4 regions of the Streptococcus nasisuis genome follow, and region 1 is predicted to be linked to each of the others. Evidence: predicted binding sites of a transcription regulator. Region 1 holds the regulator's gene; each other region holds the start of a gene.
The links. The regulator Rex, encoded in region 1, represses fermentation and respiration genes when NADH is low (regulators of the CRP and FNR family bind a similar motif). The targets are predictions, from matches to a motif close to TTGTGAANTANTTCACAA.
Positions count from the first base shown of each region.

Region 2: a site for Rex is predicted at 5,434-5,451, ahead of adhE (bifunctional acetaldehyde-CoA/alcohol dehydrogenase). Genes of this name have one in related genera too.
Region 3: a site for Rex is predicted at 1,522-1,539, ahead of AB1F57_RS11905 (class II fructose-bisphosphate aldolase). Genes of this name have one in related genera too.
Region 4: a site for Rex is predicted at 5,135-5,152, ahead of lpdA (dihydrolipoyl dehydrogenase). Genes of this name have one in related genera too.

Region 1 covers NZ_CP162268.1:925,292-933,182, forward strand. Annotated here, with positions in the region: gene AB1F57_RS04695 (ISL3 family transposase) at 1-265, shown strand, start outside; gene radC (DNA repair protein RadC) at 377-1,057, shown strand; gene AB1F57_RS04705 (redox-sensing transcriptional repressor Rex) at 1,102-1,743, opposite strand; gene AB1F57_RS04710 (DUF4649 family protein) at 1,955-2,155, opposite strand; gene AB1F57_RS04715 (DUF1831 domain-containing protein) at 2,157-2,501, opposite strand; gene AB1F57_RS04720 (cysteine desulfurase family protein) at 2,503-3,618, opposite strand; gene AB1F57_RS04725 (ribose-phosphate diphosphokinase) at 3,634-4,626, opposite strand; gene AB1F57_RS04730 (CYTH domain-containing protein) at 4,739-5,314, opposite strand; gene AB1F57_RS04735 (GTP pyrophosphokinase family protein) at 5,396-6,067, shown strand; gene AB1F57_RS04740 (NAD kinase) at 6,051-6,869, shown strand; gene AB1F57_RS04745 (RluA family pseudouridine synthase) at 6,869-7,762, shown strand; gene pta (phosphate acetyltransferase) at 7,783-7,891, shown strand, end outside.
Region 2 covers NZ_CP162268.1:465,597-473,487, reverse strand. Annotated here, with positions in the region: gene thrC (threonine synthase) at 1-77, opposite strand, end outside; gene AB1F57_RS02485 (PH domain-containing protein) at 199-564, opposite strand; gene ltrA (group II intron reverse transcriptase/maturase) at 686-1,963, opposite strand; gene adhE (bifunctional acetaldehyde-CoA/alcohol dehydrogenase) at 2,697-5,348, opposite strand; gene spxB (pyruvate oxidase) at 5,600-7,378, opposite strand.
Region 3 covers NZ_CP162268.1:2,343,750-2,351,640, reverse strand. Annotated here, with positions in the region: gene AB1F57_RS11920 (ISL3 family transposase) at 1-101, opposite strand, end outside; partial or broken gene AB1F57_RS11915 (LytS/YhcK type 5TM receptor domain-containing protein) at 292-956, shown strand; partial or broken gene AB1F57_RS11910 (LrgB family protein) at 958-1,485, shown strand; gene AB1F57_RS11905 (class II fructose-bisphosphate aldolase) at 1,633-2,514, shown strand; one part of gene AB1F57_RS11900 (IS630 family transposase) at 2,624-2,931, shown strand; one part of gene AB1F57_RS11900 (IS630 family transposase) at 2,930-3,470, shown strand; gene rpmB (50S ribosomal protein L28) at 3,740-3,928, shown strand; gene AB1F57_RS11890 (Asp23/Gls24 family envelope stress response protein) at 4,062-4,427, shown strand; gene AB1F57_RS11885 (DAK2 domain-containing protein) at 4,430-6,094, shown strand; gene rpsF (30S ribosomal protein S6) at 6,253-6,543, shown strand; gene AB1F57_RS11875 (single-stranded DNA-binding protein) at 6,555-7,049, shown strand; gene rpsR (30S ribosomal protein S18) at 7,082-7,321, shown strand; gene AB1F57_RS11865 (DUF1129 domain-containing protein) at 7,559-7,891, opposite strand, start outside.
Region 4 covers NZ_CP162268.1:2,193,754-2,201,644, reverse strand. Annotated here, with positions in the region: gene AB1F57_RS11125 (colicin lysis protein) at 1-343, shown strand, start outside; gene AB1F57_RS11120 (TRIC cation channel family protein) at 364-1,023, opposite strand; gene AB1F57_RS11115 (thiamine pyrophosphate-dependent dehydrogenase E1 component subunit alpha) at 1,256-2,224, shown strand; gene AB1F57_RS11110 (alpha-ketoacid dehydrogenase subunit beta) at 2,587-3,582, shown strand; gene AB1F57_RS11105 (dihydrolipoamide acetyltransferase) at 3,724-5,112, shown strand; gene lpdA (dihydrolipoyl dehydrogenase) at 5,291-7,060, shown strand; gene trpE (anthranilate synthase component I) at 7,471-7,891, shown strand, end outside.

The DNA.
Region 1 (7,891 bases):
CTTTGACCTAATTGAACAAGAAATAACCACTGTTAATCCTATTTTCCAGACGGTATTTAAGACATTTCTAAAGGATAAAGACAAGGTTTTGAATGCCCTAGAATTGCCTTATTCCAACGCCAAACTGGAAGCTACCAATAATCTCATCAAAGTCATTAAAAGAAATGCCTTTGGTTTCAGGAACTTTGAGAACTTTAAAAAACGCATTTTGATTGCTTTGAACATAAAGAAAGAGAGAACGAAGTTCGTCCTCTCTAGGTGTTAGCTTTTCATCTACCCACTACAGTTGACAAAGAGCCTAAATTGATTTGTCAAAAGGGTAGAATTTCTATCCTTTTTTCAATTTTTTTACGAACAGATAGGTGAGGAGGATTTTATGTATCAAATTGATTTTAAGGAAGAAGCACTGATGCCCCGTGAACGCTTGTTAGAATTGGGGCCGGAACGCCTGAGTAACCAGGAACTCCTGGCTATTTTCATCCGTACGGGTACAAAAAAGGAGCCGGTTTCTATCTTGTCCAACAATCTACACAATCAGCTGGAAAATCTGGCGGCTCTAAAGGATTTGTCTATTGAGGAATTGCAGAGCTTGACTGGGATTGGTCGGGTCAAGGCGATTGAGATAAAGGCCATGATTGAGCTTGGTAAGCGCATCAATCAGTCTGAGATTTTGCTCAACGATCGTATTTTGGGTAGTGAAAAACTGGGGCGTAAAATGATTCAGGAGATTGGACAGCAGAAGCAGGAGCATTTGGTCGCCCTCTATCTCAACACTCAGAATCAGGTCATCCACCAAAAAACAGTCTTTATCGGCAGTGTCAATCGCAGTATTGCAGAGCCCAGGGAGATTTTGCATTATGCAGTCAAGTGTATGGCGACCTCGATTATCATCGTTCACAATCATCCGTCAGGCTCTGTACAGCCGAGTAAAAACGATTTGCTCTTTACTGAAAATTTGAAGGATTCTTGTGAGACTTTGGGTCTGGTTCTCTTGGATCATCTGATTGTCGGGCAGAAGGACTATTATTCTTTCAGGGAAGAGAGTGAATTATTTTAGTATCAAAAAACAGGGCTAGTCGAAACTAACTCTGTTTTGCTCTCTTATTCGCCTTTTCTCATAAAATATAGGAGTGTTTGCAGTTCGCTGGTCAAATCCACATATTGGACAACCACATCTTTTGGTACAGAGAGGTTAACTGGTGAGAAGCTGAGGATTCCTTTGACACCGGACTCAACTAGCACATCAGCTACTTCCTGGGCTTTAACACTTGGGACGGTCAAGATGGCAGTTTGTGAATCAGCCTCGGCAATCCGTTCCTTCAATTCAGAAATGGCATAGATTGGAATAGATTCATCAACTGTGCCCACAGCTGGATTATCATCTGCCTCAAAAGCCATAACAATCTTCATTTTGTTTCGCTCGTGGAACTTATAGTGGAGTAGGGCACGTCCCATGTTACCAACCCCTATGAGCATAACGTTGGTGATGGAATTGTCATTTAAAATTTCAGCAAAAAATTCCATCAATTTTTGGACGTCATAGCCAAAACCACGGCGACCTAGTTCACCAAAATAAGAAAAATCACGGCGGACAGTTGCAGAATCAATTCCGATAGCTTCTGCAATATCTTTTGAGCTGGCCTTCTCAATATTGCTAGCGTGGAATCGCTTGAAAATGCGGTAATATAAGGAAAGTCGCTTAGCCGTGGCCCGAGGGATGTCAGCGTTTTTTATGTTCTTCACTCTTTTCTCCTTCTAGCTGTAGGACACCGGTTACTGGTCAGATAGATTTCACAATCTTTTGTAAATCGTATCAAAAATTTGCAAGGGATTGCAAAACCGATAACATCACTATCAGCTTGTTTGTTAATTCACTTCTTTCTTCTATTTTAGTCTATGTTTGTGAAAAAATCAACAGATTGATTTGAAAAAAAGACCAAACAACTTGGTCTTTCTATAGGGTTTGAAAATAGCGATAGAGGTCTCCGACGGTGCCTTGGAAGTCAAGAGCTTGTCCGTCCTTGAGAATGCGGGTAACAGGGTAATAATCTGGTAGGGTGACACAGCCTGCAAAGGCCAATTTAGCCTCATCCAGATTATTAAATTGTTGAACCCGTTCTAGTTTGTAGGCATCAGTGTAGTAGATTTCAATCATCTTAGGCCTCTTTTGTAAATATATCTCGGTCGACCAGGCTATCCATGAGGAAGTAGAATTTTTCCTGAATAACTGGATTGCTGCCTGGTTTGAAAATGTTAATCAAACGAAGACCAGACTTGTCTGTGATGTTGATTTTAAAACCAGTCAAATCTTGGTTGATGATAATTTTCAAGAGGAAACCTTGCCCAGAATTGGGAACTTCTTCTAGTAGGCGTTCCAGCTGATAGTGGCCAGCCTTGGTTTGCTCAAAGGTATTGTCACGTAGGGTGTATTTTTTGATACCAGAGCTGATATGATAGGTAAAGTTACAATCTTTTAAGCGTACAGTTTTTTCAAATGCCATTTTATCCTCCTATTATCTTGTGTAATTCAGTGATGAGTGCATCAATATCAGCAGTCGTATTGCTTTCTGAGAAACTGATGCGGATGGATTCTTTCAGTCGTGGAGAATCTTTTCCATACATAGCCTCAAGGACATGACTGTTTTGTACAACACCTGCTGTGCAGGCAGAACCACTTGAAACTGCGATTCCGGCTAGATCTAGGCGCATGAGAACCTGTTCATTGAGTTGACCAGGAAAGCCCAGATTGATGATATGAGGAAGGTGGTCGCCAGTTTGATTGATGTAGTAGTCAGTGTCGGCCAGGTGGTGGATGAGGTGTTCTTTTAGGGAAGTGATGTATTGAAGATCTTGGTCCCTTTTAGCAGTTTGCTCTTTGAGGGCTGTGGCCATCGCCGCAATGGCAGGGAGGTTTTCTGTTCCTGCACGATGTTGATTTTCTTGCTTACCGCCATGTATGAGTGCATCAAATTTAGGCAATCTTGAATAGAGGAAACCAATACCTTTTGGGCCATGAAATTTATGGGCAGCAGCAGATAGGAAATCAATTCCCAGTTCTTCAGGTTGGACAGGCAATTTTCCCATGACCTGCACTGCATCAACATGGAAAACTGCCTGGTGGTCTGCTAGTAACTGTCCAATTTCTTGGATAGGGAGCAGTTGGCCAGTTTCATTATTGGCAAACATGGTGCTGACCAGAATGGTGTCTGGTCTAAGTGCATCTTTGATCTGCTGGGCTGTGATGATTTGGTCGATTGGCTGGATATAGGTCACTTCAAAGCCAAAACGTTCCTCCAGATACTGCATGGTATGGAGGACTGCATGGTGTTCAATGGCAGTAGTGATAAGGTGTTTGCCCTTGTCTTGATGGGCCAGAGCATAGCCTTGAATGGCTAAATTATTGGCCTCAGAGCCTCCAGATGTGAAGATTAAGTTATCAGGACGGACCGACAAGATATCAGCTATATCCTGTCGTGCCTGTCTGAGAACCTGATTAGCCTTGCGACCAGCACCGTGGATGCTAGACGGATTGCCATAGATGTCTGCAGCGACTTCCGTCATCCTTTCTAGGGCAGCCGGTGACAGGGCAGTCGTAGCTGCATTATCTAAATAAATCAAGTGTAACTCCTAGTTTTATTTAAGTGGGCTGTTAAATTTGAAAAGTGGGCTGTTAAATTTGAAAAGTGGGCTCAATGGCTGGTGTTCTTGAATGCGGTGGATAGCATCAGCAATCAAGTCGCTAGCCGTAATGAAAGCAATATTATTAGGATGTTGTTCCTTGCTGGCTACAGAGTCTGTGACCAAAATTTCCTTGATAGGAGAGTTATCCAAGAGTTCCGCAGCAGTCCCAGCGAAAAGTCCATGACTGGCAACGGCGTAAATTTCAGTTGCACCACCGTCTTGAACAATTTTGGATGCTTGAGAGAAAGTGCGGCCTGTATTTAGAATATCGTCGACCAGGATGGCTTTCTTCCCAGCAACATCACCGATGATATAGCCTTCGGCACGTTCCGAATCGTCTTGGGCGTAGTCAATGATTGCAATCGGTGCATTCAAAAATTCTGCGATGTTACGAGCGCGCTTGATTCCTGAATTTTTTGGACTAACGATGACCACATCGTCGTTGCAGAGGCCTTTTTCCATGTAGTAGGACGCAAAGAGTGGCTCTGTCAGGAGATTATCCACTGGAATATCAAAGAAACCTTGAATCTGTGATGCGTGGAGGTCCAGGGTCAGAACGCGGTCGACACCGGCTTTTACCAACATATTTGCTACTAGTTTAGCAGTGATTGGTTCGCGTGGAGAGGCTGTGCGGTCTTGACGAGCGTAGCCAAAATACGGCATGACAGCGGTGATGGTGTTGGCAGAGGCACGCTTACAAGCGTCAATCATAATCAAGAGTTCCCACAAGTGATTGTTGACTGGGTAGCTAGTTGATTGGATGATATAGACATCAACACCACGGACTGATTCCTCAATGTTAATCTGGATTTCACCGTCAGAAAATTGACGTGAAGACATTTTTCCAAGAGGAATACCGGCTGATTCTGCAATTTTTTCAGCGATATCACGGTTACTGTTGAGCGAGAATAATTTAATGTTATGTTCACCAAGTGGTTGTACCATTTTGACTAACTCCTTTTTATAACCCTACTTTTTCATAAAAGCAATGAAACATAGATAGATTTATTTTACCAAAAAAACGGACAATTTTCAGTAGTAAAGTCAAAAATCAGCCTTATTGGGCTGATTTTATCTGGGCTGCGGTGCGGGCGACCTTGCTGCTGGCGTATTTGAATTGGATGGATTGTTTTTTCAGGTAGTCGTCAAAGAGGATTTTGCCTACTTCGGCATCGGCCACTTCAACCTCTAGTTCATAATCATGGATGCCGGCATAGTCATTTTCATCCAGGGCCATGAGACCGATAGAGGTCTCTTTTTCATAGCGTTTGGTGGTCAAGCTACCCCAGACGGCTAGGTTATCAAGAGGGACATCGGTGGCTGAAATGATGTCAGTAATCTGTCCTTTTGGTAGTTGAAAATTGGTCAGCAATTTTCGTGCAGTATCGATGTCTAGAGCTTGATTGTATTCCTGATTGCCAATCTCCTGGGGAATTTTTAGGGTCAGCTCTGCCATGTCCTCAAAGGTCCGAATACGGAGGGAAAATCGGTTGCTTTTCATATCTAAGTCCGGCGTGTCTATGTAGTGATTAGTCTGCATGACAGGCTGGACATCTGCGAAATCGGGTAGCAGTCGAAGATATTCAGATTTGGTTAATAATGTTTTGTACTCAATTTCCAGATGGTTTTTCATACTGTAAACCCCTTTCATATGGTATAATAATCTTTGTGTTATTCTAATACAATTTATAGGATTTGACAAGAAAGGAGCCGTATGGAGTTTAATTGGGAAGAATTTTTAGACCCCTACATTCAGACTGTCGGGGAGTTGAAAATTAAGCTGCGTGGTATTCGAAAGCAGTACCGCAAGTTTAACCGCCATTCTCCCATTGAATTTGTGACGGGGCGGGTCAAGCCTATCGAGTCTATTCAGGAAAAGATGGCTCTGCGGCATATCAAGCTGGAAAATCTGGCCCAGGACATGCAGGACATTGCCGGTCTGAGGATCATGGTCCAGTTTGTGGATGACATTGAGGAGGTCTTGGCTATTTTGCGCAAGCGCAAGGACATGCAGATTGTCCATGAGCGGGACTATATCAAGTACATGAAAGCATCGGGCTATCGTTCCTATCATGTGGTCGTTGAGTATCCGGTGGATACGATCAATGGCAGCAAGACCGTCCTAGCAGAAATCCAGATTCGAACACTTTCTATGAACTTTTGGGCGACTATTGAACATTCGCTAAATTACAAGTATAAGGGAAATTTCCCTGAGGAAATCAAGAAACGGCTGGAAATTACAGCCAAGATTGCCTACGAACTAGACGAGGAGATGCGTAAAATCCGCAACGACATTCAGGAGGCTCAGGCTCTTTTTGACCCCGCCCACCGCAAGTTGAATGACGGTGTCGGAAATAGTGATGATACAGATGAAGAATATAGATAGAAAAAAAATCGCTCTGCTCGCCAGCCGAAATCCCAAGAGTGAGGCGGTGTCCAAGGAACTTTGGACCAAGCTCAAAGAGGCGAATTTTATCCTGACACCCAAGAATCCAGATATTGTCATTTCCATTGGTGGAGATGGCATGCTCCTGTCGGCCTTTCATAAGTATGAGAAACTCATCGATAGGGTCCGCTTTGTCGGTATTCATACGGGGCATCTGGGTTTTTACACGGATTATCGAGATTTTGAAGTGGACAAGCTAGTAGAGAATTTGAAGTTGGACAGGGGAGCTCGTGTTTCCTATCCCATTCTTAATGTCAAGGTCAAACTCAATGATGGCCGGGTAATCACGGCGCGTGCCCTCAATGAGGCGACTATCAAGCGCCTGACCAAGACCATGGTGGCTGATATTATCATCAACCATGTTCCCTTCGAGCGTTTTCGTGGGGATGGCATATCGGTATCGACACCGACTGGTTCAACGGCCTACAATAAGTCGCTGGGGGGCGCTGTCCTTCATCCGACTATTGAGGCTCTGCAGATTGCAGAAGTGGCCAGCCTGAACAATCGGGTCTACCGGACGCTAGGGTCATCAGTCGTAGTACCGAAAAAGGACAAGATTGTTATCGAGCCCCAGCATGATGACCGCTATTCTATTGCAGTGGACAATAAGACCTATGTCTACGACAATATTAAGAGCATTGAATACCAGATTGACAATAGTAAAATCCATTTTGTCGCATCGCCCAGCCATACTAGCTTTTGGAATCGGGTCAAAGATGCCTTTATCGGCGAGGTGGAGTAATGCGGTTTGAATTTATAGCAGACCAGCACACCAAAATCAAGACCTTCCTTAAGAAACACGGGGTGTCCAAGGGATTGCTGGCTAAAATCAAGTACACTGGTGGTGCTATTTTGGTTAACGACCAGCCACAGAATGCTACTTACTTGCTTGATATTGGCGATAGGGTTACAATTGATATACCAGCTGAAGAGGATTTGACAGGTAGTTTGGAACCTATTTCCTTTCCCCTGGACATTGTCTACGAGGATGACCATTTTTTAGCTATCAATAAGCCGGTGGGCTATGCCTCCATTCCTAGCAGTCTTCATTCGTCGACCATTGCCAACTTTGTCAAGGGTTACTTGGTCGAGCAGGACTATGAAAACAAGCAGGTCCACATAGTGACTCGTCTAGATAGGGATACATCTGGGGTCATGCTCTTTGCCAAGCACGGCTATGCCCATGCTAGATTGGACAAGCAATTGCAGGCAAAGCTTATCCATAAACGCTACTATGCTCTGGTCAAGGGTGAGGGGAAGCTGGATGCAGAAGGGGAGATTATCGCTCCGATTGGTCGACCGGAAGATAGTATTATTACCCGTTGTGTGACTAAGACGGGTAAATATGCCCATACTTCCTATAAGGTGGTCCAGTCCTGGGGCGACATTCACCTGGTGGACATTCAGTTGCACACTGGTCGAACACACCAGATTCGTGTCCATTTTTCCCACATTGGATTTCCTTTGCTAGGGGATGATATGTATGGTGGCAGTTTAGAATGTGGTATTCAACGTCAGGCCTTGCATTGTCACAATTTGGCTTTTGACAATCCTTTTTCAGCCCAAAGGATTGACTTGGAAGCTCCACTTCCAGACGATTTTCAGGCTGTTATTACATCGTTAACTAATAAATAATATTTAAAAGGAGAATTTAAATGGAAATTCGGAATTTATTTGGTGAAATGAAGCAAAAAATCGTAGGTAAAAAACTACGTATCGTTTTCCCAGAAGGTACAGATGAGCGCGTCGTGCGTGCAGCAGCTC
Region 2 (7,891 bases), 460 kb from region 1:
GCCAAGCCCTGCAAGATAGCCTGGCTGGCAGAAACACGGTTGTTAGCATCGCGGGTGGATTGGTAAACTAAAGTCATGGGCGAATATCCTCTAAAAATCTATTTCCCCTATTCTACCATAAATTGACAGAAAATTGGAAAGATTTGAGAAAAAACCGAACAGCGGTTCGGTTTTATTCACTTACTTACTGGTTTAGTATCACAAAATCGCTTCCGCAATCAGACGGTCAAAGCGACGGATGTCAATCCCTTTTTTCAGGTTTATCTTGATGTGACCTGCCCTAGTCCAGAGCTCTACTTCTGCATTGAAATCTAAGAATTTCCCTGCATTTTCCGTTGACCACATATTGATGGAACTGTACGGCAGCGAGTACATCTCTACCTTCTTACCCGTCAGCCCCTGAGCGTCACGCACAATCAAGCGACGATTGGTAAAAATAGCACTATCCCTTATGGTAGCGTAGGCCGCCTTAGGTTCTTCTCCAGGTAACAAGATGTCATTAATATCAGCAGGTACAGGGCATTCACGGACAAAGGTCCAAGTTAAAGGGGTTAATTCTGCCATAGAGGCCTCCATATTATATTTTTCTTTTAGTATATCATAATACAAACATTTCCTCAATCGAGTAGGGACTAATTTCTAGTCCCTCTCACACCACCGTGCGTGCCGTTCGGCACACGGCGGTTCAACTAACTTTTAACGCATGTCGTTTTAGATAATAATCTAGGCAAGAAACCAGTCCACGTTTAGCGAGGACTGGTTTTGATATGGCACGTTTCAGTACAGACCTCTGAGCCACTAATTGATAATGGTCTCCCCAGCCAGATACTTTATCCGCTATCCACTTCGGTACTCCTAATTTGAGAAGTCCCCATAATCGCCTAGATTTCTTCTTCCATTGTTTCCAGATAATAACTCTTATTCGAGTTCTTAGTCGTTCATCAATGCTTTCCATGACTGATTTCATGTTCGTCATAGAAAAGTAGTTTATCCAACCTCGGATGACCCAGTTTAGTCGCTCAATTCGGCTGTCTAAGTCAATACTCCACTTACGGGCCGTTAGTTTCTTGAGTTTTCTCTTGAAACTCTGTGCGCTATCCTGATGCGGACGACTTTTCCAGCCCTCAGATGATTTCCAGAACCCAAATCCTAGGTACTTTAATTTGCTCGGTCTCACAATCTTGGTCTTGGTCATGTTGACTTTCAAACCTAATCGTTTTTCAATATAACGACAAATTGAATGCATCACACGTTTAGCCGCCGCATCACTACCGACTGTGATGACGCAGTCATCTGCGTAGCGAACGAAGCGAAGTCCACGATTTTCCAACTCTTTATCTAGCTCATTAAGCATGATATTGGACAGGAGCGGTGATAGGTTTCCTCCTTGTGGAGTTCCAACTAGTGTTTTATACCGTTGTCCGTTGATGACTACACCTGAATGAAGGTACTTACGAATTAAAGATTCTGTATCTCCATCTTGGATAATGTTATGAACAAGCGACATCAGTCTATCTTGAGGAACGGTATCAAAGAACTTCTCCAGGTCTATGTCTACTATCCACTCATAACCGTCATTAAGGTATTCTAATAACTGGATAATAGCTTGTTCGCATGACCGATTGGGTCTGAATCCGTAACTCCTCTCAGAGAAATAGGGTTCACAAATAGGACTAATGACTTGGACAATAGCTTGTTGTATCATTCTATCCATGACCGTTGGGATACCTAACTGACGGTCTCCGCCGTTAGGTTTGGGAATTTCAACTCGTAAGACTGGCTGAGGTTTGTACTTCCTCTGCTTTATGAGTTCTTTAGTTGAACGCCAGTGTTTGCGGAGATAGTCATCTATTTCGTCAATAGTTACGCCGTCAATTCCTGCTGAACCTTTATTGGCTCTAACTTGATTGTAGGCTTCAAGCATATTGGACCGAGATAGGATATTATCTAGTAACTGTGACATGTGCGTATTCCTTTCTTGTTTCGGTGTCTGAGGGACGTCTTATATTGGTGAACTTTCCTCTAGTCAATACGTGACCGCACCCAGTTCTATCAGACCGCTAGTTTTACAGACACAAGTGAAGTAGGTATACTTCGGTTAATTGTTCAGCCCTTCGCTCCACCTCTATTACAGAAGTTTCATCGCTACTATGGCCTCGGCTGACTTCTCATGATTCGTTGTTACTACGTCTTTGACGCTCATGAAACCTCACGGGATAAGTCGTACATCTTTCCTCGTTTACTCTCGTGATTTACGTCTATAGGTTACGACTACCTTTTTGGACTTTAGAGTTGTATGCCCCCTCATCCCCTATATACGCCTTGTTATCACGTTTCTGTTCGTAGAGCCACGATTTCGCTATCCCTTCCTCTCCCCGCTACCTCACGATAGTCAGGCTTGGGAGTCGCTTTGGGGTTCACCGGTAGCGGGTGTCCACGGAGGACTTTCACCTCAGATGTACGACATGCCCGTCGTACATAGCAAAAACACCGACTTGCCAAATGCAAGCCAGTGCTTCAAAAAGTTTTGGAGGCTAGTCCATTGTCTATACAAAGGTTGTTGAGAAACACTTTTTCTAAACGAACCCAGATAGATGACCGAAATCATTCTAGTCCTAAGTCTTTCTAGGCAGATTGACGAAGGTAGAACTAAAGTTCACCGAGGAAATCTAACGACGAAAAGCGTCGAAGTAGGATTATTTCAAGCGTCCTGGACGTTCTTTGTAACCGTAGTAAGCGTCATTCATGATTTCTTCCATATCTGCTACCATTGGCAAGCGTGGGTTAGCAGGTGAACATTGATCTTCATATGCAAGAAGAGCCAATTCATGAGTGTATTTCTTCCATTCTTGTTCGTCAATACCTTGATCTTTGAAGTTCATCTTGATACCAACTTTTTCACCCAATTCGTAAACTGCTTTAGCATAAGCTGCAACAGCTTCTTCTGGAGTAGAATGTGGCAAACCTAACATACGAGCGATGTCTTGGAATTTTTCATCCGCTTTCCAGTAGTTGTACTTAGGCCATGTAGTTGTCTTAGACGGACGAGTACCATTGTAACGGATAACGTATGGCAACAAGATTGCGTTTGTACGTCCATGAACTGTGTGGAAGCGACCACCAATCTTATGGGCCATAGAGTGGCTCATACCCAAGAAGGCATTTGCAAAAGCCATACCAGCCATTGTAGAAGCGTTGTGGATTTTTTCACGTGCTTCTGGATCACCAGTCAAGACAGATTTTTCAAGGTATTGGAATACCAACTTAATTGTTTGAAGGGCAATACCATCAGTGTAGTCGTTAGCAAAGTTAGAAGTGTATGCTTCTGTCGCATGAGTTAATACGTCCATACCAGTATCAGCTGCGATGAAGGCTGGAACTGACTCAACCAATGCTGGGTCTACGATTGCAATTGTTGGTGTCAATGAGTAGTCAGCAAGTGGGTATTTGCGGTTATTTTTCTTATCAGAAATAACGGCAAACGGTGTTACTTCTGAACCTGTACCAGATGTAGTTGGGATACCGATGTATTTAGCTTTTTGACCCAATGATGGGAATTTGAAGGCACGTTTACGGATATCCATGAATTTTTGAACAAGGTCACGGAAGTCGATTTCTGGTTGTTCATAGAAGAGCCACATTACTTTAGCAGCATCCATTGGTGAACCACCACCGAGCGCAATAATTGTATCCGGTTGGAATGCACGCATTACTTCAGCACCGCGTTCAACTGTTGTAATATCTGGATCTGGTTCAACATCTGAGAAGACTTGAATAGTCACTTGATTTGAACGAGCATTCAATTGATCGATGACACGTTGAACAAAACCAAGACGTTCGATTGATTTGTCTGTTACGATCATAACACGTTCAAGGCCTTCTGCTGTTTGAAGGTATTGAATAGAGTTACGTTCGAAGTAAATTTTTGAAGGAACTTTAAACCATTGCATATTATTTCTACGTTTCCCTACTTTCTTGATGTTAAGAAGGTTGATAGCAGATACGTTATCACCAACTGAGTTACGTCCATATGAACCACATCCGAGTGTTAATGATGGAATAAATGCATTATAAACGTCACCTATACCACCGAAAGTAGAAGGTGAGTTCCAGATAATACGCATTGCTTTCATTTCAGTACCGAAACGTTTTGCAAGTTCCTCATCTTTAGTATGAATTGCAGCAGAGTGTCCAAGACCGTTGAACTCTACCATTTGACGAGCTTTTTTAAGACCATCTTCTACGTCTTCAGCTTTCAATACAGCAATTACTGGAGAAAGTTTTTCACGTGTAAGAGGCTCATTTGGTCCAACTTCAGCACATTCAGCAGCCAAGATATTTGTTCCTTCTGGAACTTTGAAACCTGCTTGTTCCGCAATCCATGCAGCTGGTTTACCAACGATATCAGCATTCAATTTACCTTCTGCACAGTTTTTGCTATTTGCTTTTACACCGAAGCAGTACTCTTCAAGAAGTGCCTTTTCTTTTTTGTTAACAAAGTAAGTTTTGTATGATTTAAATTCTTCAACGAATTCATCATAAATTTCTTTGTCGATGATGACTGCTTGCTCAGACGCACATACCATACCGTTGTCAAATGATTTAGACATAACGATATCGTGAGCTGCTTGACGAATATCTGCAGATTTTTCGATATATGCTGGAACGTTACCTGCACCAACACCAAGAGCTGGTTTACCACATGAATACGCTGCACGTACCATTGCGTTACCACCTGTTGCCAAGATAGTTGAGATACCATCGTGGTTCATGAGTGCATTTGTTGCAGCAATAGATGGCTCAGTAATCCATTGGATACAGTTTTCAGGGGCACCTGCTTTTACAGCAGCTTCATAAACGATACGTGCTGCATGTGCAGAAGATTCTTGTGCAGATGGGTGGAAACCAAATACGATTGGGTTACGAGTTTTAAGTGCGATAAGTGATTTGAAAATAGCTGTTGAAGTTGGGTTAGTTGTTGGAGTAACACCACAGATAACACCGACAGGTTCCGCAATTTTTGTCAAACCAGTAATAGGATCATCTTCGATAACACCAACTGTTTTTACACCGCGCATGTTATTTACAACGTGTTCACACGCAAATAAGTTTTTTGTAGCTTTGTCTTCAAAGACACCGCGACCTGTTTCTTCTACAGCGTGTGCTGCCAAGATGCCATGAGCGTCAAGCGCTGCTACAGAGGCTTTCGCAACAATGTAGTCAACTTGTTCTTGGTTCAATTTGCGAAACTCATCCAAGGCCACCAAACCTTTTTGAACAAGTTCGTCAACATGTTTTTGAGCTGCTGCCATTTTTTCTTCAGGTGATACTACTTTTTTATCAGCCATTTTAGTCCTCCATTTACAAAACAGATGTTTGTTAATTTTTTCACATGTTTATGATACAATAACTTTTTAATTTTGTAAAGCACTTTTGTTAATTTTTTCACAAGTTTTTTTAAAAAATTTTTGGAATAGTAAAGAAGGACAAATTATTTCTGGCTGGACATCTAATTGAGCAACAAAAAGAGCCAGGCAACTAAGCCAAGCTCTTCATCTAAAATCTTTCTTAATCGTGCTAAAAGCCGTCTTGTTCTTCTTTATTTTTTAACAGTGTGACTTTCCAAGCCTTCTTCTTCCAAGAAGATGCGGAATGGCACCAGTTCTTCTGCTTCGTAGCGTTCTTTGAAGGCTGCGATTTCTTCTTCAGAAGCGAGAGCTGGGTCCAACTTCATAGCCTCTACTGGTATTGGACGTTCTTTGGTAATTTTGGCATCAATGACGACCGTTTTACCGTTTTTATTGTCCTCAACCGCCTTGCGCATGACTTCGTCCATTTCTTCAATCCGACGAACAGTGTAACCAACGGCACCTTGGGCTTCACCAATTTTGGCATAATCAACATCAATAAAGTCTGTACCGAAGAGGTGTTTGTTGGTGTCCTCGTATTTATTCTTAATATATCCGTACTCTGTATTAGCAAAGACAATATTGATGACCGGAAGGTTGTACTGAACATTGGTCACGACATCTGGATAGGACATGTTGAAGGCACCGTCACCCATAATGTTCCATACTTGACGGTCAGGATTGTCTTTTTTAGCTGCAATACCACCCGGAAGCGCGATTCCCATTGTCGCAAAGAGTGGAGAAGTCCGCCACATATTTTTCGGTGTCATGTGGAGGTGGCGAATAGAAGTTTGAGTAGAATTACCGACATCAATAGAGAAAATGGCATCCTCATCGGCATATTTATTGATGGCATTGTAGACTTGGTAAAGTTGCAATGGACCTTCTTCTTTGGTCTCAATTTTCTTCATGTAATCATGCCAGTTTTGGTTGTTTTTCAAATTAGCACGCCACCAAGCGGTTTCTTCTACTTCGTTGACCTTGTCTAAAATAGCTTGAACAGCCTGACCAGCATCTCCTAAAATCGCTACGTCCAATTCATGGCGTTTGCCCAGTTTGTAAGGGTCGATATCCACTTGGATAAAGGTCTTCTTCGCCTTGAAAGCTGGGAAAATTTCAGCAAATGGGTAGTTAGAACCCAAGAAGAGAACGGTGTCAGCCTCAGCCAAGACTTCATTAGCTGGTTTCCAAGCCACGCGCCCTGCAGAACCTGTCAAGGCTGGTTCATCCCAGTGGAATGCGTCAAAGTTTTTACCCGTTACAATGATGGGAGCCTTGATTTTATGAGCCAATTTTGTGACTAAATCGCCGGATTGATTGGTACCAATCCCCGCATAAATGACTGTTCGCTCTGCCTTATTGAGCAAGGCAACTGCTGCATCAATGTCCTCTTGATTGAGGGCTGGCAAAAGATAGTCGCGTTGGTAGGTACCTGAACCATAATAGGCATCCGCTGTGATTTCCGCATAGCCGTAGTCATTTGGAATTTCCACCACGGCAGGTCCTTTTCTGGAAATGGCCGCCCGAGCTGCTTCGTCGATGATTTTTGGCAATTGTTCCGCGTAGGCAACGCGTTTGTTGTAAACAGCCACATTGTCATACATTGGGTTTTGATTAAGTTCTTGGAAGGCATCCAAGTTGAGCTCGTATTCGGGACGTGAACCCAAAATAGCAATCATGGGAATTCGGTCCATAGCCGCGTCATAAATCCCGTTGATCAAGTGAGTAGCACCCGGTCCACCTGAACCGATTGCGACAGCCAAGGGACCGCCAAATTTCTTCTGCATAACGGCCGCCAAGGAACCTGTTTCCTCATGACGAACTTGCAAGAAACGAATGTCATCATCTTCCGCAAGAGCATCCATGAGTCCACCAAGCGTACCGGATGGGATACCGTAGATGGTGTCAACACCCCAAGTTTTCAATACATTCAACATCGCCGCTGCTGCGGTAATTTTATCAGTAGTCATAAAAAGCACCTCCTAATTATCACTAACTATCGATAAATATATTCTACTACTTTTTAAAAATAATGCAAGGATTTTGACAAAGTTTTTTTATTTTTTTAGTTTTATTAGACTTTCCTGAAGCGATGTCGGACGCCCTTGATAGTCAGGGGAGTGACTATCAAGGGTTGGAAATAGGGAACTGCAGAGCAGGTTCTCCAAATACTCCGAGTGGTGGAGAAAGTTTCACTTTCTTGATTTCCAACCCCAAACAGTCCCCCCGGACTGTTTGAGCACAGCAGAAAGTCTCGGTTTAAGGTCGCTCCGCTCGCAAATAATATTACTTTTCTCAACAGTGCTGCCCAGTTTTATTTATTCCAAAGCATCATTTCCCTACATTCTAAAAAAAATTTTTACATAATCGCTTGACAAGTTTTGGGTATTAGGTGTATATTTAATATATAATAAATTTTGATATATAGAAAAATACATTATATTACAAATTCAGACCTACCCTTATCCATCAGAAAGGAGTGA
Region 3 (7,891 bases), 1.2 Mb from region 1:
CCATGTAGTTCTAAGTGAGTTCCCATATCATATTCATCAGTGATAAGGATATTTTTGTCTTTAATTCTGAGAAAATTTGTGATAAAATTTAGTTGTTCCATATGAGCCTTTCTAATGTGAGTTTGGTTGCTTTTCATTATAGGTCATATGGGACTTTTTGTATATACTTAAAAAGCTCCATAATCTCCACGGTGGTTTTACCCACTACAGAAATTATAGAGCCTTTTTTTACTTCTGATTTTTGAAAGTTGTTACATGTCTGATAAATGAATCTAGCTGAGGAGGTCTCTTATGTTAATGATACTCTTGTTCCAACGGCTTGGCATCATCATGATTTTAGCCTTTCTTTTGGTCAATAATAGCTATTTCAGGCAGTTGATTGTTGCCAGGTCCAAGCGTGAAAAAGTGCTTTTGGTAGTGATTCTCGGTATCTTCGTTATCATTTCAAATATCACGGGTATCGAGATTTCAAATGACGGCGACTTGGTGGAGCGCCCGATTTTGACCAGTATTTCCCAGTCGGATTCCTTGGCTAATACGCGAACGCTTGTGATTACAACAGCCAGTTTGGTCGGTGGACCCATTGTCGGGGCTATGGTTGGACTTGTCGGGGGATTCATCGATTCTTTCAAGGAAATTTTTCAGGAGCCTTTTATATTATCAGTTCTCCCTTGGTGGGTTACATCAGTGGCTATATTGGTGACAAATGGAAAACCGAAGGGCTCTATCCATCCCGCACGCAAGTAATCGCCATCAGTATTCTTGTCGAATGTATCCAAATGCTGTTTGTCGGTATCTTTACGAGCTGGCAGATGGTTGAGTGGATTTTTCTGCCTATGATTTTGCTCAACAGCCTTGGTTCGACCATCTTCTTAGAGATTTTGAAAACCTATCTCTCCCACGAGCGCCAATTGCGGGCGGTGCAGACAAAGGACGTACTGGATTTGACTCAACAACCCCGGTTGGGATTTGATTTATTGGTTCCTCAATCCTGCCACCATCGCCTTTGCTGTCCCACTTTATAAGAAAAATAAGGAAGTTAAAAAGTACTGGAAAGAAATTATCAGCGGTTTGGTTGCTGGAATGGTTGTTTCCTTGTTCGTGATTATTGCTATTTCAAGGATGGTTGGTCTGAGCCAATTGAGTGCGGCTTCTATGCTGTCCCAGGCGGCTACCACAGCCATTGCCCTGCCAGTCACTCACGCTCTTGGCGGCAATCCGGGACTGACTGCGATGGCTTGTATCTTGAATGCCGTGATTATCTATGCCTTGGGTGGCAAGTTGGTCAATTGCTTCAAGCTTAATAAGAGTGAGGTTGGGGTTGGTCTCGGCTTGGGAACTTCTGGGCATACTATCGGTGTAGCCTATGCGCTGGAATTAGGTGAATTGCAGGGAGCCATGGCTGCGATTGCTGTAGTCGTCATCGGTCTAGTCATTGTTTTTGTCGCTCCGCTCTTTATCCCTGTTTTGGCAGCTATGTATTAAAGCGAAAAATGTTCTTTGAAAGTTTCATGAAAGGATATGTGAAAATTTTCTCAAAACTATACGGTTTCAGCTAGCATTTTCAAAATAAAAGTGGTAGAATAGAGAGGTATGAGGTCTAACCTCAAAAAATATTAGGAGGCTATCGAAATGCCATTAGTTTCAGCAGAAAAATTTGTCCAAGCAGCGCGTGACAACGGTTATGCAGTTGGTGGATTTAACACAAACAACCTTGAGTGGACTCAAGCTATCTTGCGTGCAGCAGAAGCAAAACAAGCTCCAGTTCTTATCCAAACTTCTATGGGTGCAGCTAAGTACATGGGTGGTTACAAAGTAGCTCGCAACTTGATCGCAAACTTGATCGAGTCAATGAACATCACAGTTCCAGTTGCTATTCACCTTGACCACGGTCACTACGAAGATGCACTTGAGTGTATCGAAGTTGGTTACACTTCTATCATGTTTGACGGTTCACACCTTCCAGTAGAAGAAAACCTTGCAAAAGCAAAAGAAGTTGTAGAATTGGCACACGCTAAAGGTATCTCAGTTGAAGCTGAAGTTGGTACTATCGGTGGTGAAGAAGACGGTATCGTTGGTACTGGTGAATTGGCTCCAATCGAAGATGCAGTAGCAATGGTTGCAACTGGTATTGACTTCTTGGCAGCTGGTATCGGTAATATCCATGGTCCATACCCAGAAAACTGGGAAGGTCTTGACCTAGATCACTTGCGTAAATTGACTGAAGCTGTACCAGGTTTCCCAATCGTATTGCACGGTGGTTCAGGTATTCCAGATGCACAAATCCAAGAAGCAATCAAATTGGGTGTTGCTAAAGTTAACGTAAACACTGAGTGCCAAATCGCATTTGCAAACGCAACTCGTAAATTTGCAGCAGCTTATGAAGCAAACGAAGCAGAATACGATAAGAAAAAACTCTTTGACCCACGTAAATTCTTGGCAGACGGCGTGAAAGCTATCCAAGATTCTGTTGAAGAACGTATTGACGTATTTGGTTCAGCGAATAAAGCTTAATGTTATATAAGTAATGCTATCTAAACCAACCGCAAGGTTGGTTTTTTGAGTTTTATCTAATCTATAGCACAATGAAACAAAAACAGTACATTTGTGGTATAATGTACTTATGGCATATTCATTAGATTTTCGTAAAAAAGTTCTCGCATACTGTCAGAAAACCGGCAGTATTACTGAAGCATCTGTTGTTTTCGATATTTCACGCAACACCATCTATCAATGGCTAAAATTAATGGAGACTACTGGCGAGCTTCATCACCAAGTTAAGGGAACCAAACCAAGAAAAGTTGATAGAGAAAAATTAAAGAACTATCTTGAAGCTCATCCAGATGCTTTTTTGACTGAAATAGCTTCTGAATTTGGCTGTCATCCAACAGCTATTCATTACGCTCTCAAAGCTATGGGATATACTCGAAAAAAAGAGCTGTACCTACTATGAACAAGACCCTGAGAAAGTAAATCAGTTCCTTAAAGAATTTAATAACTTAAGTCACTTGACACCTGTTTATATTGACGAGACAGGGTTTGAGACATATTTTCATCGAGAATATGGTCGATCTTTGAAAGGTCAGTTGATCACAGGTCAGGTCTCTGGAAGAAGATTCCAGCGGCTATCTTTAGTCGCAGGTCTTATAAACGGTGAGATTATAGCCCCAATGACCTACAGAGAAACCATGACGAGTGACTTTTTCGAAGCTTGGTTTAAAACATTCTTACTACCCACTTTAGATAGACCATCTGTTATCATTATGGACAATGCAAGGTTTCATCGGATGAGTAAGCTAAAAGAGTTATGCAAGGAGCAGGGTCATAGACTTTTACCACTTCCTCCTTACTCACCTGAGTATAATCCCATTGAGAAAACATGGGCTCAAATGAAAAAACACCTCAGAAAAGTATTGCCAAATTGTGATACTTTTCTTGAGGCACTTTTGTCCTGCTCTTGTTTCAATTGACTATACTGTTTCAAACAGTCCTATTCTGTGAAGCAATCTCCGATTGCGAACAAGGAAATCCTTTTTTCAATGGCTTGTCCTTACAAGATTTGAAACAAGCTTGGTCAAATGTCCATTCTGTCTGATAGACAGGCTTCAATATTCTTGGAGAACTGTCGAAAGAAAAAAATAAAAATAATCCTTGCCAAGTCAGCTGTTTTTTGATAGACTAGTATGGTATGTGGTGCTAGCACATCCGATATATTTGATCAAATGAGGAGGAAGATACAATGGCTAAAGTATGTTATTTCACTGGTCGTAAGACTGTATCAGGTAACAACCGTTCACACGCAATGAACCAAACTAAACGCGCAGTTAAACCAAACCTTCAAAAAGTTACTGTTCTGATCGACGGTAAACCTAAAAAAGTTTGGGCTTCAGCTCGTGCCCTTAAATCAGGTAAAGTAGAACGCGTTTAAGAAATGACCCTTTTGGGTTATTTTTTTTTTGCCAAAGAAACCTAGTCTTCCGTCTGCTGTCACAAGCTTGTTTTTTACAGAATGGCTAAAGTATGGTAAAATGGAGTGATAAAACTATTTGAGGTAAAGTAATATGACTGTTAAAATCAATACAAAAGACGGCCAAATTGAATTGACTGACGACGTGATTGCCACAGTTGTCGGTGGAGCTACGACCGAGATTTTTGGTGTGGTCGGCATGGCTAGCAAATCCGCCATCAAAGACAATTTCCAGGCTCTTTTGAGAAAGGAAAACTATGCCAAGGGCGTTGTCATCAAGACCTTGGAAGATGGTCGTATTGCAGTTGATGTCCACACTGTTATGAGCTACGGTGTAAAAATCAGTGAAGTATCTCGCAATATCCAAGAACGTGTCAAGTTCAACTTGGAAAATCAACTGGGTATCTCTGTGGATACCGTTAATGTTTTCATCCAAAATATTAAAGTCGTAGGAGAATAATTGTGTCTAAAATTACTACTAGTTTATTTCAAGAAATGGTGCAAGCAGCATCTACTCGATTGAATAAACAAGCTGAATATGTCAACTCATTAAACGTATTTCCAGTACCAGATGGCGATACTGGAACCAACATGGGCATGACCATCACCAATGGTGCCAAAGAAGTGGCAGACAAGCCAGCAAACACAGTTGGTGAAGTCGCTCAAATCTTGTCAAAAGGTTTGCTTATGGGTGCTCGCGGGAACTCTGGTGTGATTACGTCACAATTGTTCCGTGGTTTCGGTCAGTCTGTCAAGGGCAAGGATGAATTGGACGGTAAAGACTTGGCACAGGCCTTCCAACATGGTGTAGAAGTGGCTTATAAGGCCGTTATGAAGCCGGTTGAGGGGACCATTTTGACCGTTTCTCGTGGTGCAGCGACGGCTGCCCTTAAAAAAGCAGAAGAAACAGATGATGCCATTGAAGTCATGCGTGCAACCCTTGAAGGAGCCAATCGTGCCCTCAAGAAAACCCCTGAAATGTTGCCAGTCTTGAAAGAGGTTGGGGTTGTCGATTCGGGTGGTCAGGGTCTGGTTTACATCTACGAAGGTTTCTTGTCAGCTTTGACTGGTGAGTACATTGCTTCTGAGGATTTTGAAGCAACTCCAGCAGTCATGACAGAAATGATCAATGCAGAGCATCACAAGTCTGTAGCTGGCCATGTAGCGACAGAAGACATTACCTTCGGTTACTGTACGGAAATCATGGTGGCTCTTCGTCAAGGTCCTACTTATGTGAAAGACTTTGATTATGAAGAATTCCGTAACTACCTCAACGACCTAGGGGATTCTCTCCTTGTAGTGAATGACGATGAAATCGTCAAAGTCCATGTCCATACTGAAGATCCTGGCTTAGTCATGCAGGCAGGTCTTCAATATGGTAGCTTGGTCAAGGTAAAAGTGGACAACATGCGTGAACAACACGAAGCGCAGGTTGAAAAAGAAGAAGCCTACCAAAAACCAGCTGAGCAAAAAGAATACGGTATTATTGCCGTTGCAGCTGGTGAAGGATTGACAGAAATCTTCAAATCACAAGGGGTTGACTATGTGATTTCAGGTGGTCAGACCATGAACCCTTCAACAGAAGATTTTGTTAATGCCATTGAATTGGTTAATGCCCGTAATGTCATCTTGCTTCCAAACAACAAGAATATTTTGATGGCGGCTCAAACGGCTGCTGAGGTGGCAGAAGTGGCGGTTAAGGTTGTGGAAACCAAGACCCTACCACAAGGCTTTACTAGCTTGCTTGCCTTTGACCCAAGTCGTGATTTGGACAGCAACTTTGAGGCTATGACGGCATCTCTTACAGAGGTGAAAAGTGGTAGTGTAACAACTGCAGTCCGCGATACAACAATTGACGGTCTTGAAATTCATGAAAATGACAACCTTGGGATGGTTGATGGCAAGATTGTTGTATCAAATCCTGATATGATGGAAACCCTTGTTGCAACATTTGAGAAAATGTTGGATGAAGATAGTGAAATCGTGACTATTTATATTGGTGAGGATGGTGACGAGGATACAGCACAAGCCCTTGCTGACCAATTGGAAGAGAAATTTGAAGATGTCGAGGTTGAAATCCATCAAGGAAACCAACCAGTCTATCCATATCTATTTAGTGTAGAATAATCCATGAGAAGAGCAGTCTGACTGTTCTTTTCTTGTGTATTTTGTGGATGTTTTGCTTGCTATTTAGTCCAAATATGATATAATAGTTTCTTGTGAGTATCCCTCACTTCCCACAGGCTAGGACCTGGGGGCATTAGACCAAAAGGAGGAACATATCAATGGCTAAATACGAAATTCTTTATATTATTCGTCCAAACATTGAAGAAGAAGCTAAAAACGCTTTGGTAGCACGCTTTGACTCTATCTTGACTGACAACGGTGCAACAATCGTTGAATCAAAAGCATGGGAAAAACGTCGCCTTGCCTACGAAATCCAAGATTTCCGTGAAGGTTTGTACCACATCGTTAACGTTGAAGCGACTAACGACGAAGCTCTTAAAGAGTTTGACCGTTTGTCAAAAATCAACGGCGACATTCTTCGTCACATGATTGTGAAACTTGACGCGTAAGAAGGTTTTATATGATAAATAATGTAGTATTGGTTGGTCGCATGACCCGCGATGCAGAACTTCGTTACACTCCGTCAAACCAAGCTGTTGCGACTTTTACACTTGCGGTTAACCGTAATTTTAAAAATCAAAATGGCGAGCGTGAAGCGGACTTTATCAACGTAGTTATCTGGCGTCAACAAGCTGAAAATTTGGCGAATTGGGCTAAGAAAGGTGCTCTCATTGGCGTGACTGGTCGCATTCAGACCCGTAGTTACGACAATCAGCAAGGGCAACGCGTTTATGTAACTGAGGTAGTTGCAGAAAGTTTCCAACTCTTGGAAAGCCGTACTGCCCGTGAAGGTCAAGGTGGCGGATATTCTGCTGGCAATTCATTTGCTGGTGGCAATGATTACAATTCACCTTATCAAGCACCTGCACAATCTACACCGAACTTCGCTCGAGAAGAAAGTCCATTTGGTGCATCAAACCCAATGGATATTTCAGACGATGACCTACCATTTTAGGTCGATACTAAATATATAAAGGAGAAAAACACATGGCTCAACAACGTCGTGGCGGTTTCAAACGCCGTAAAAAAGTTGACTATATCGCAGCTAACAAAATTGAATATGTTGATTACAAAGATACTGAGCTTCTTAGCCGTTTCATTTCAGAACGTGGAAAAATCCTTCCACGTCGTGTAACTGGAACTTCAGCTAAAAACCAACGTAAAGTAACAACAGCTATCAAACGTGCTCGCGTTATGGCCTTGCTACCATTCGTAAACGAAGATTAAAAAAATGACCCCAACGGGTCATTTTTTCTTGCGCTCTAGAAATGTGTAAAGCGCAATGACAGAATGGACCATTTTTTCATGAGCTCGGAAATCAAAAGGCGAATTGAGACCCTGATGGGTCCTTTTAGCTTGCGCTCCGAAAATATAAGAAGCGCAACAGCCCTATGTGGCGATTTTTTTGAATTAAATAAATAGGAAAAGATCAGAAAACGACCCAATACTTAGGTCGTTTGAGGTCTATTGCTGCATAGGTGTCATGGCGTTGCGGATATTGTATTTCTTTTTCAAGAGATAGCGGATTCCGAAGGCAATAGCACAGATTAAGATAGTGAGAATTGGATGAGGAATTGGGTTGAGGTTGGCTGGAACTAGGGCAGCCAGGAAGAAGACTACAGACCAGGCCAAAGTTGCCACACCCAGGAACAGAATAGCCTTGAGCAGATTTGGTCGTTTACCGGTTTTAGCTTGCTCTCTGTAAACAAAGTGGTACATGAAGTACATACCTGCACCCACACCGAATCCGATAACCAGCAGGGTCACCAAACCATACTGAGCGCCTTGATTAAAGAG
Region 4 (7,891 bases), 1.3 Mb from region 1:
TTTCTATAGCCTGTATGATTTTAACCAAGATGGGGTTGAAGATTTGATCATTGCTCTCAAAAAATCAGATAGTTATGTGCTGATTGACCTCTATACTCTGTATGGTGGAGGGGACCTCTTACGCCTGGTTGACAGTTTCCGTCATATCGGTCCTGAAATAGGTGAGGAGGCCATTCTCCGTCCCCTACAAGATGGTAGCTATCTTTATGAGGTTGCTGGTCAATCCAAGCTCTATCAATATGACGAACATATTCCGGGATTGGGTCCTGTTCCTGAGATAGAAGCAGAATCATCAGTTTTTGATTTGAACAGTTTGACCTGGATTCAGATAGAAGCACAATAGTAAAAGGCTTGAGTTGATGCTCAGGCCTTTGGTTTTCTATCCATGTTGGGAAGATTGATTTTGTATTTGATGACTAGCAGTCGGATAATCAAAGAGATGATAAATATAGTAATAAAGGTAGGAATTTGAGGTAGTTGCCAATTGACCACACAGATATGGTAAATTATACCGGAAAATAGGGCCAAGACAGCATAAACGTCCTCTCGAAGGACAATAGGGGTCTCATTGACCAATAAGTCTCGGACAATACCACCACCAACTCCAGTCAGGGTCGCAAGAATACCTGTTGTCACAGCATTTAGCTGTAACTCTATGCCAGTGTTGGCCCCGATTAGGGCGAAAATCGCCAGACCTACCGAGTCGAAGATGAGGTTGGTTTGGGCAAGGAGAATCAGGGCCGGCTTGTCAAGAGGTGTATCCTGTCGGATATGGATGGCGCAAAGATAGAGTAGAATGGCCACGACAACGGATAAGTAGATGGCTGAAGGGTCCGTCAGAGCAGTTGGAATACGATTGGCCATGATATCTCGAATAATACCACCTCCCACAGCTGTCATCAGACTGAGTAGAGAAATTCCAAATATATCTAGTTTTTTTCTGAAACCTTTAATGGCGCCTGAAACAGCAAAAGCGATTGTCCCTATGTAGTTACAAATGATAAGAAATAGCTCAAAATCCATACCTACCTCCACCTCTAGTTTACCATAGAAACAATTGGAAATTCAAGGGAAAAAAGTTTGTGATAAAAAGAACTTTATCAGGTGTGTCCTTGTCGACATTTTTGTGAAAAAGTGAACGAAATCAAGGATTTCAGAAAGTTTACAAGAAAATGGAAAACGGTTCAAAAATTTGCCATTTGTGAAAAAATGGTCTATCATGGTAAGGAAAGAGAAAAAACCTTTGGAGGAAATTATGGTATCTATTTCAAAAGAGCAACATTTGGATATGTTCTTGAAAATGCAGCAAATTCGTGATGTTGACATGAAGTTGAACAAATTAGTGCGTCGTGGCTTTGTACAAGGTATGACTCACTTCTCAGTTGGTGAAGAAGCAGCAGCGGTAGGTCCGATTGCTAGCTTGACAGACCAAGATATTATCTTCTCTCACCACCGTGGTCACGGTCACGTTATTGCAAAAGGTATTGATATCAATGGTATGATGGCAGAGCTTGCTGGTAAGGCAACTGGTACATCTAAAGGCCGTGGTGGTTCCATGCACTTGGCCAACGTTGAAAAAGGGAACTTCGGTTCTAACGGTATCGTAGGTGGTGGTTATGCCCTGGCTGTTGGTGCGGCTTTGACCCAACAATACCTTGGTACAGATAATATCGTTATCGCCTTCTCAGGTGACTCAGCAACTAACGAAGGTTCTTTCCATGAGTCAATGAACTTGGCAGCTGTTTGGAATTTGCCAGTTATCTTCTTTATCACAAACAACCGCTACGGTATCTCAACTGATATTTCTTACTCAACCAAGATTCCTCACCTTTACCTTCGTGCAGCGGCTTATGGTATGCCAGGTCACTATATCGAAGATGGTAACGATGTGGTTGCTGTTTACGAGAAAATGCAAGAAGTTATCGAATATGTTCGTGCAGGTAACGGTCCAGCCATGGTTGAGGTTGAATCTTATCGTTGGTTTGGTCACTCAACAGCCGATGCTGGTGTTTACCGTACAAAAGAAGAAGTAAATGAGTGGAAAGCAAAAGATCCGCTTAAGAAATACCGCAAGTATTTGACTGAAAACAAAATTGCTGCCGACGAAGAATTGGATGCAATCGAAGCACAAGTTGCTGAACAAGTTGAGGCAGCTGTGAAATTCGCACAAGAAAGCCCAGATCCAGATATCTCAATCGCCTACGAAGACGTATTTGTGGATTAAGTAATAAGGGCGTTAAAAGGACACAGCAAAAATAGGAAATCAGCCAAGGAAATTGGGGTTTTCTGCTGATTTATCTTTTTTGCACAGTCCTTAGCTCGAGCACTATTGATTAATGTAAGAAGTTTGACTAAGCTCTAAAAAGTAAGTCAAACTAGGGCAGCTACTAGGGTGGTCTGCTACCTACCACATAATCTTTCTAGCGATATAATAATACAATCATTTTACAGTTCTGAACAATTAGAAGAAAGGAATTGAACCTGACCGGAAAGCTCGAAATTTAGATAGTTCTTCTCGGATGCCAGACATCCATCGGTGAACTCCTAAAAGATGTTGCTTTCTGTACGGTCTTGGTATCTTAAATTATGACTGAAACAAAAGTAATGGCCTTGCGTGAAGCGATTAACTTGGCTCAAAGCGAAGAAATGCGTAAGGATGAAAAAGTATTCTTGATGGGTGAAGACGTCGGTATCTACGGCGGTGACTTCGGTACATCTGTTGGTATGTTGGACGAATTTGGTCCAAAACGCGTTCGCGACACGCCTATCTCTGAGGCTGCGATTGCAGGTTCTGCGGTTGGTGCGGCTCAAACAGGTCTCCGCCCAATCGTTGACTTGACTTTCATGGACTTCGTAACCATTGCCCTTGATGCGATTGTTAACCAAGCTGCTAAAACCAACTACATGTTTGGTGGTGGTTTGAAAACACCTGTAACCTTCCGTGTGGCATCTGGTTCTGGTATCGGTTCTGCCGCTCAGCACTCACAATCTCTTGAAGCTTGGTTGACTCACATCCCAGGTATCAAGGTGGTTGCACCTGGTACAGCCAACGATGCCAAAGGTCTTTTGAAATCATCAATCCTTGACAACAACCCAGTTATCTTCTTGGAGCCAAAAGCTCTCTACGGTAAAAAAGAAGAAGTTAACTTGGACCCAGATTTCTATATTCCACTTGGTAAAGGGGACATCAAGCGCGAAGGTACAGATGTGACTATCATCTCCTACGGACGTATGCTTGAGCGTGCAATCCAAGCTGCTGATGAAGTGGCTGCAGAAGGCATCAGCGTTGAAGTGGTTGACCCACGTACCCTTATCCCATTGGATAAAGAATTGATTATTGAATCTGTTAAGAAAACTGGTAAGGTTATCTTGGTCAACGATGCCTACAAGACAGGTGGTTTCATCGGTGAAATCGCATCAATCATCACTGAAAGCGAAGCATTCGATTACCTTGATGCACCAATCATCCGTATCGCTTCAGACGACGTACCAGTTCCTTACGCAAACGTTCTTGAGAATGCAGTATTGCCAAACGTAGAGAAAATCAAAGCGGCAATCTACAAACAAGTTAACAAGGGTTAAGAGAAAATCTTGTTATAAACAAGAATGAAACGTAAGAAACTGAAAGAAAGGAATTGAACCCGGCCGGAGAGTTGGGAAATCAGGAATTTTTAGGAATTTCTCATTTCCAGTCACTCTCTGTTGGGCCCTGGTATCTTAAATATGGCAATTGAAATTATTATGCCTAAGCTCGGTGTGGACATGCAAGAAGGTGAAATCATCGAGTGGAAAAAACAGGAAGGCGATTTCGTCAATGAAGGCGACGTCATCTTGGAAATGATGTCTGATAAAACCAGCATGGAATTGGAAGCTGAAGAGTCAGGCGTTCTCTTGAAAATTGTGCATGGAAATGGTGCGACAGTTCCGGTAACGGAAGTCATTGCCTATCTCGGTGCAGAAGGTGAAACAGTGGAAGCGGCTGGTAGCTCTGCTCCAGCGGTTGAGCCAGCAGCAGCTATCGAAGAAGTTCCTGCTAGCCGTACACCGGTTATTGTAACTCCAGCAGTGGCTGCGAAACCGCAAGGTGGTGGTAAGGTTCGTGCAACTCCAGCAGCTCGTAAATTAGCGCGTGATTTGGGTATCGACCTTGGTTTAGTACCTGGTACGGGTGCCAATGGTCGTGTCCACAAGTCTGACGTTGAAGACTTCAAGGGTGCGGCTCCTAAGGCTACTCCACTTGCAGCTCGTATTGCAGCTGACCTGGGTGTTGATTTGACAACTGTGACAGGAACAGGTGTCAACGGTAAGATCAAGAAAGAAGACGTTCTTGCCCTTGTTGCACCAGCTCCAGCGGTTGAAGCAGCAGCTAGTCCTAAAGCAGAAGAAAAATCAGTCAAAGAATTGCCAGAAGGCGTTGAAATCATCAAGATGAGTCCAATGCGTAAGGCTATTTCGAAAGGTATGGTTAACTCTTACTTGACTGCACCAACCTTCACGTTGAACTACGACATTGACATGACCAACCTCATGGCACTTCGTAAGCAGGTTCTTGAACCAATCATGAACAAGACAGGTCTTAAAGTAACCTTCACGGACTTGATCGGTCTTGCAGTTGTTCGTACGCTTATGAAAGAAGAACACCGTTACATGAATGCGTCTCTCATCAACGATGCGCAAGAAATCGAATTGCACAAGTTCGTTAACCTTGGTATCGCTGTTGGTTTGGATGAAGGTCTGGTTGTACCAGTTGTTCACGGCGCAGATAAGATGAGCTTGTCTGAATTTGTGGTTGCATCCAAAGATGTCATCAAGAAAGCGCAATCTGGTAAGTTGAAGGGTGCTGAAATGTCTGGTTCGACATTCTCTATCACAAACTTGGGTATGTTTGGAACTAAGACCTTTAACCCAATCATCAACCAACCAAACTCTGCTATCCTTGGTGTGGCGTCAACGGTTCAAACACCGGTTGTCATCGACGGTGAAATCAAAATCCGTCCAATCATGGCACTCTGCTTGACCATTGACCACCGTATTGTTGATGGTATGAACGGCGCGAAATTCATGGTTGACCTCAAGAACTTGTTGGAAAACCCACTTGAATTGTTGATCTGATAAGATCTCCATTGGTTTAAACTAGAGAATTAGAAAACAAAGAAAGGATGTAGAACGGGTTCGTGACATTTGAACACGAACTAAATGCTCGGAATTTAGATAGTCCGCCTTGGATGTGAGCATCCTGCGTTGGACTACCAAAATTCAGTCGCATTTGGACGTTCTTTGTATCATAATTATGGCAATTGAAATTATTATGCCGAAACTCGGTGTGGACATGCAAGAAGGTGAAATCATCGAGTGGAAAAAAGCTGAAGGTGATTTCGTCAATGAAGGCGATGTGATTTTGGAAATGATGTCTGACAAGACTAGCATGGAGCTAGAAGCTGAAGATTCAGGTGTTCTTTTGAAAATCGTTCATGGTAACGGTGCGACTGTTCCTGTAACAGAAGTTATCGCTTACCTTGGTGCAGAAGGTGAAACAGTTGAGGCAGGTAGCGGTGCTGCTTCAGCAGCGGCTGAAGTTGCTCAAGCAACTGCTGATTTGAAAGCAGCTGGTTTGGAAGTTCCTGCAGCACCTGCTGCAGCTGCTCCACAAGCTCCTAAGGCAGAATTGGCTGCTGATGAGTACGACATGGTCGTAGTCGGTGGTGGTCCTGCTGGTTACTACGCGGCTATCCGTGGTGCTCAATTGGGCGGTAAAATCGCTATCGTTGAGAAGTCTGAATTTGGTGGTACTTGCTTGAACAAGGGTTGTATACCAACTAAGACTTACCTCAAAAATGCTGAAATCCTTGACGGCTTGAAAATCGCTGCTGAGCGTGGTATCAACTTGGCATCAACCAACTATACCGTTGATATGGATAAGACAGTTGATTTCAAGAACAAGGTTGTGAAGACTTTGACTGGTGGTGTAGCGGGTCTCTTGAAAGCCAACAAGGTTGAAATCTTCAACGGTCTTGGTCAAGTAAACCCAGATAAGACAGTTGTTATCGGCGAGAAAGTCATCAAAGGTCGCTCTGTTGTCTTGGCTACTGGTTCAAAAGTTTCTCGCATCAATATCCCAGGTATTGATTCTAAATTGGTATTGACATCGGATGATATCCTTGACCTTCGTGAAATTCCTAAGTCACTCACTGTTATGGGTGGTGGCGTAGTCGGTGTGGAACTTGGTTTGGTTTACGCATCATACGGTACTGAAGTAACGGTTGTTGAAATGGCAGACCGTATCATCCCAGGTATGGACCGCGAAGTGTCTGTTGAATTGCAAAAAGTTCTTTCTAAGAAAGGCATGAAATTCTTGACATCTGTTGGTGTATCTGAGATTGTTGAAGCTAACAACCAATTGACTATCAAGCTTAACGACGGTTCAGAAATCGTTTCTGAAAAAGCCCTTCTTTCTATCGGTCGTGTACCACAGTTGGCAGGTCTTGAGAACCTCAACCTTGAGTTGGATCGTGGCCGTATCAAGGTTAACGAGTACCAAGAAACATCTATCCCAGGCATCTATGCTCCAGGTGATGTCAACGGTACGAAGATGCTTGCACACGCTGCTTACCGTATGGGTGAAGTGGCAGCTGAAAATGCTATCCTTGGTAACCACCACAAAGCTCATTTGGACTTCACACCAGCTGCGGTCTACACACACCCAGAAATCGCGATGGTTGGTTTGACAGAAGACCAAGCTATCGAGAAATACGGTAAAGATAACATCCTTATCGGTCGCAACAGCTTTACTGGTAACGGTCGTGCCATTGCATCTAACGAAGCCCATGGTTTCGTAAAAGTTATTGCTGATAAGAAATACCATGAAGTGCTTGGTGTCCATATCATCGGTCCAGTTGCTGCAGAAATGATCAATGAAGCAGCGACTATCATGGAATCTGAGTTGACAGTTGACGACGTGGCAGCATCTATTCACGGTCACCCAACCTTCTCAGAAGTTATGTACGAAGCCTTCCTTGATGTTCTTGGCGTGGCAATCCACAACCCACCAAAACGTAAATAATCATCACACAGGATTGGACCTTGTCCAGTCCTTTTTTGTGTAGAGTTGAAAATCCGAATATCCGAATATTTTAAAAAAATTCTGAAAAAAAGATTGACATATAGAAATAATAGTGTAAAATAAAAGCAATCAGAAGAAGTAGACTTCAGGTTTGTTTCCAGAAAACTGGCGGTTGTTGCGAGCCAGTAGCAGACGAAGTTGAAATGGGCTGATGGAAAATAAGAGAAGGTAAACAATATCCTTCCGGTTGGCACCCCTTACCGTGCGGCTCCTTGTTGGAGGAGCTTGAGATGACAAGGGCTTTTTGGCTACTCTTGTCAATGGAGGTGGCACCGCGCTAGCTATGATTAGACGCCCTCGCACAGATTTTTTCTGTGCGAGGTTTTTTGTGTTTGCGAGAGGAGTTCTATATGAAAACAAGTTTATCGGCAGATATTTTAACCCCGATTTTAGCCTATATGCGCCTAGAGGGACAGCACAAGATGATTTTGGAGTCTATTCCCAGAGACAAGGAAAATGCTCGTTTTTCCATTGTGGCTTATAACCCGGTTTATGAGATTAAATTTGAAAATGGCATCTTGACGCGGAATGGCGAAGTTATTGATGCCGACCCACTGGATTATCTACAGGAATTGACGGGTAAACATCCAGTAGTGGATGCCGGTCCCTTTAGCGGTGGCGCCATTGGTTTCCTTGGTTATGACATGATTAGCCTCTATGAAAACATTGGCGACATTCCGGTTGATCCGATTGGCACGCCAGATATGCACTTTTTCATCTATGAGTCCTATTTGGTCTTTGACCATAAAAAAGAGACCATTTCCATACATG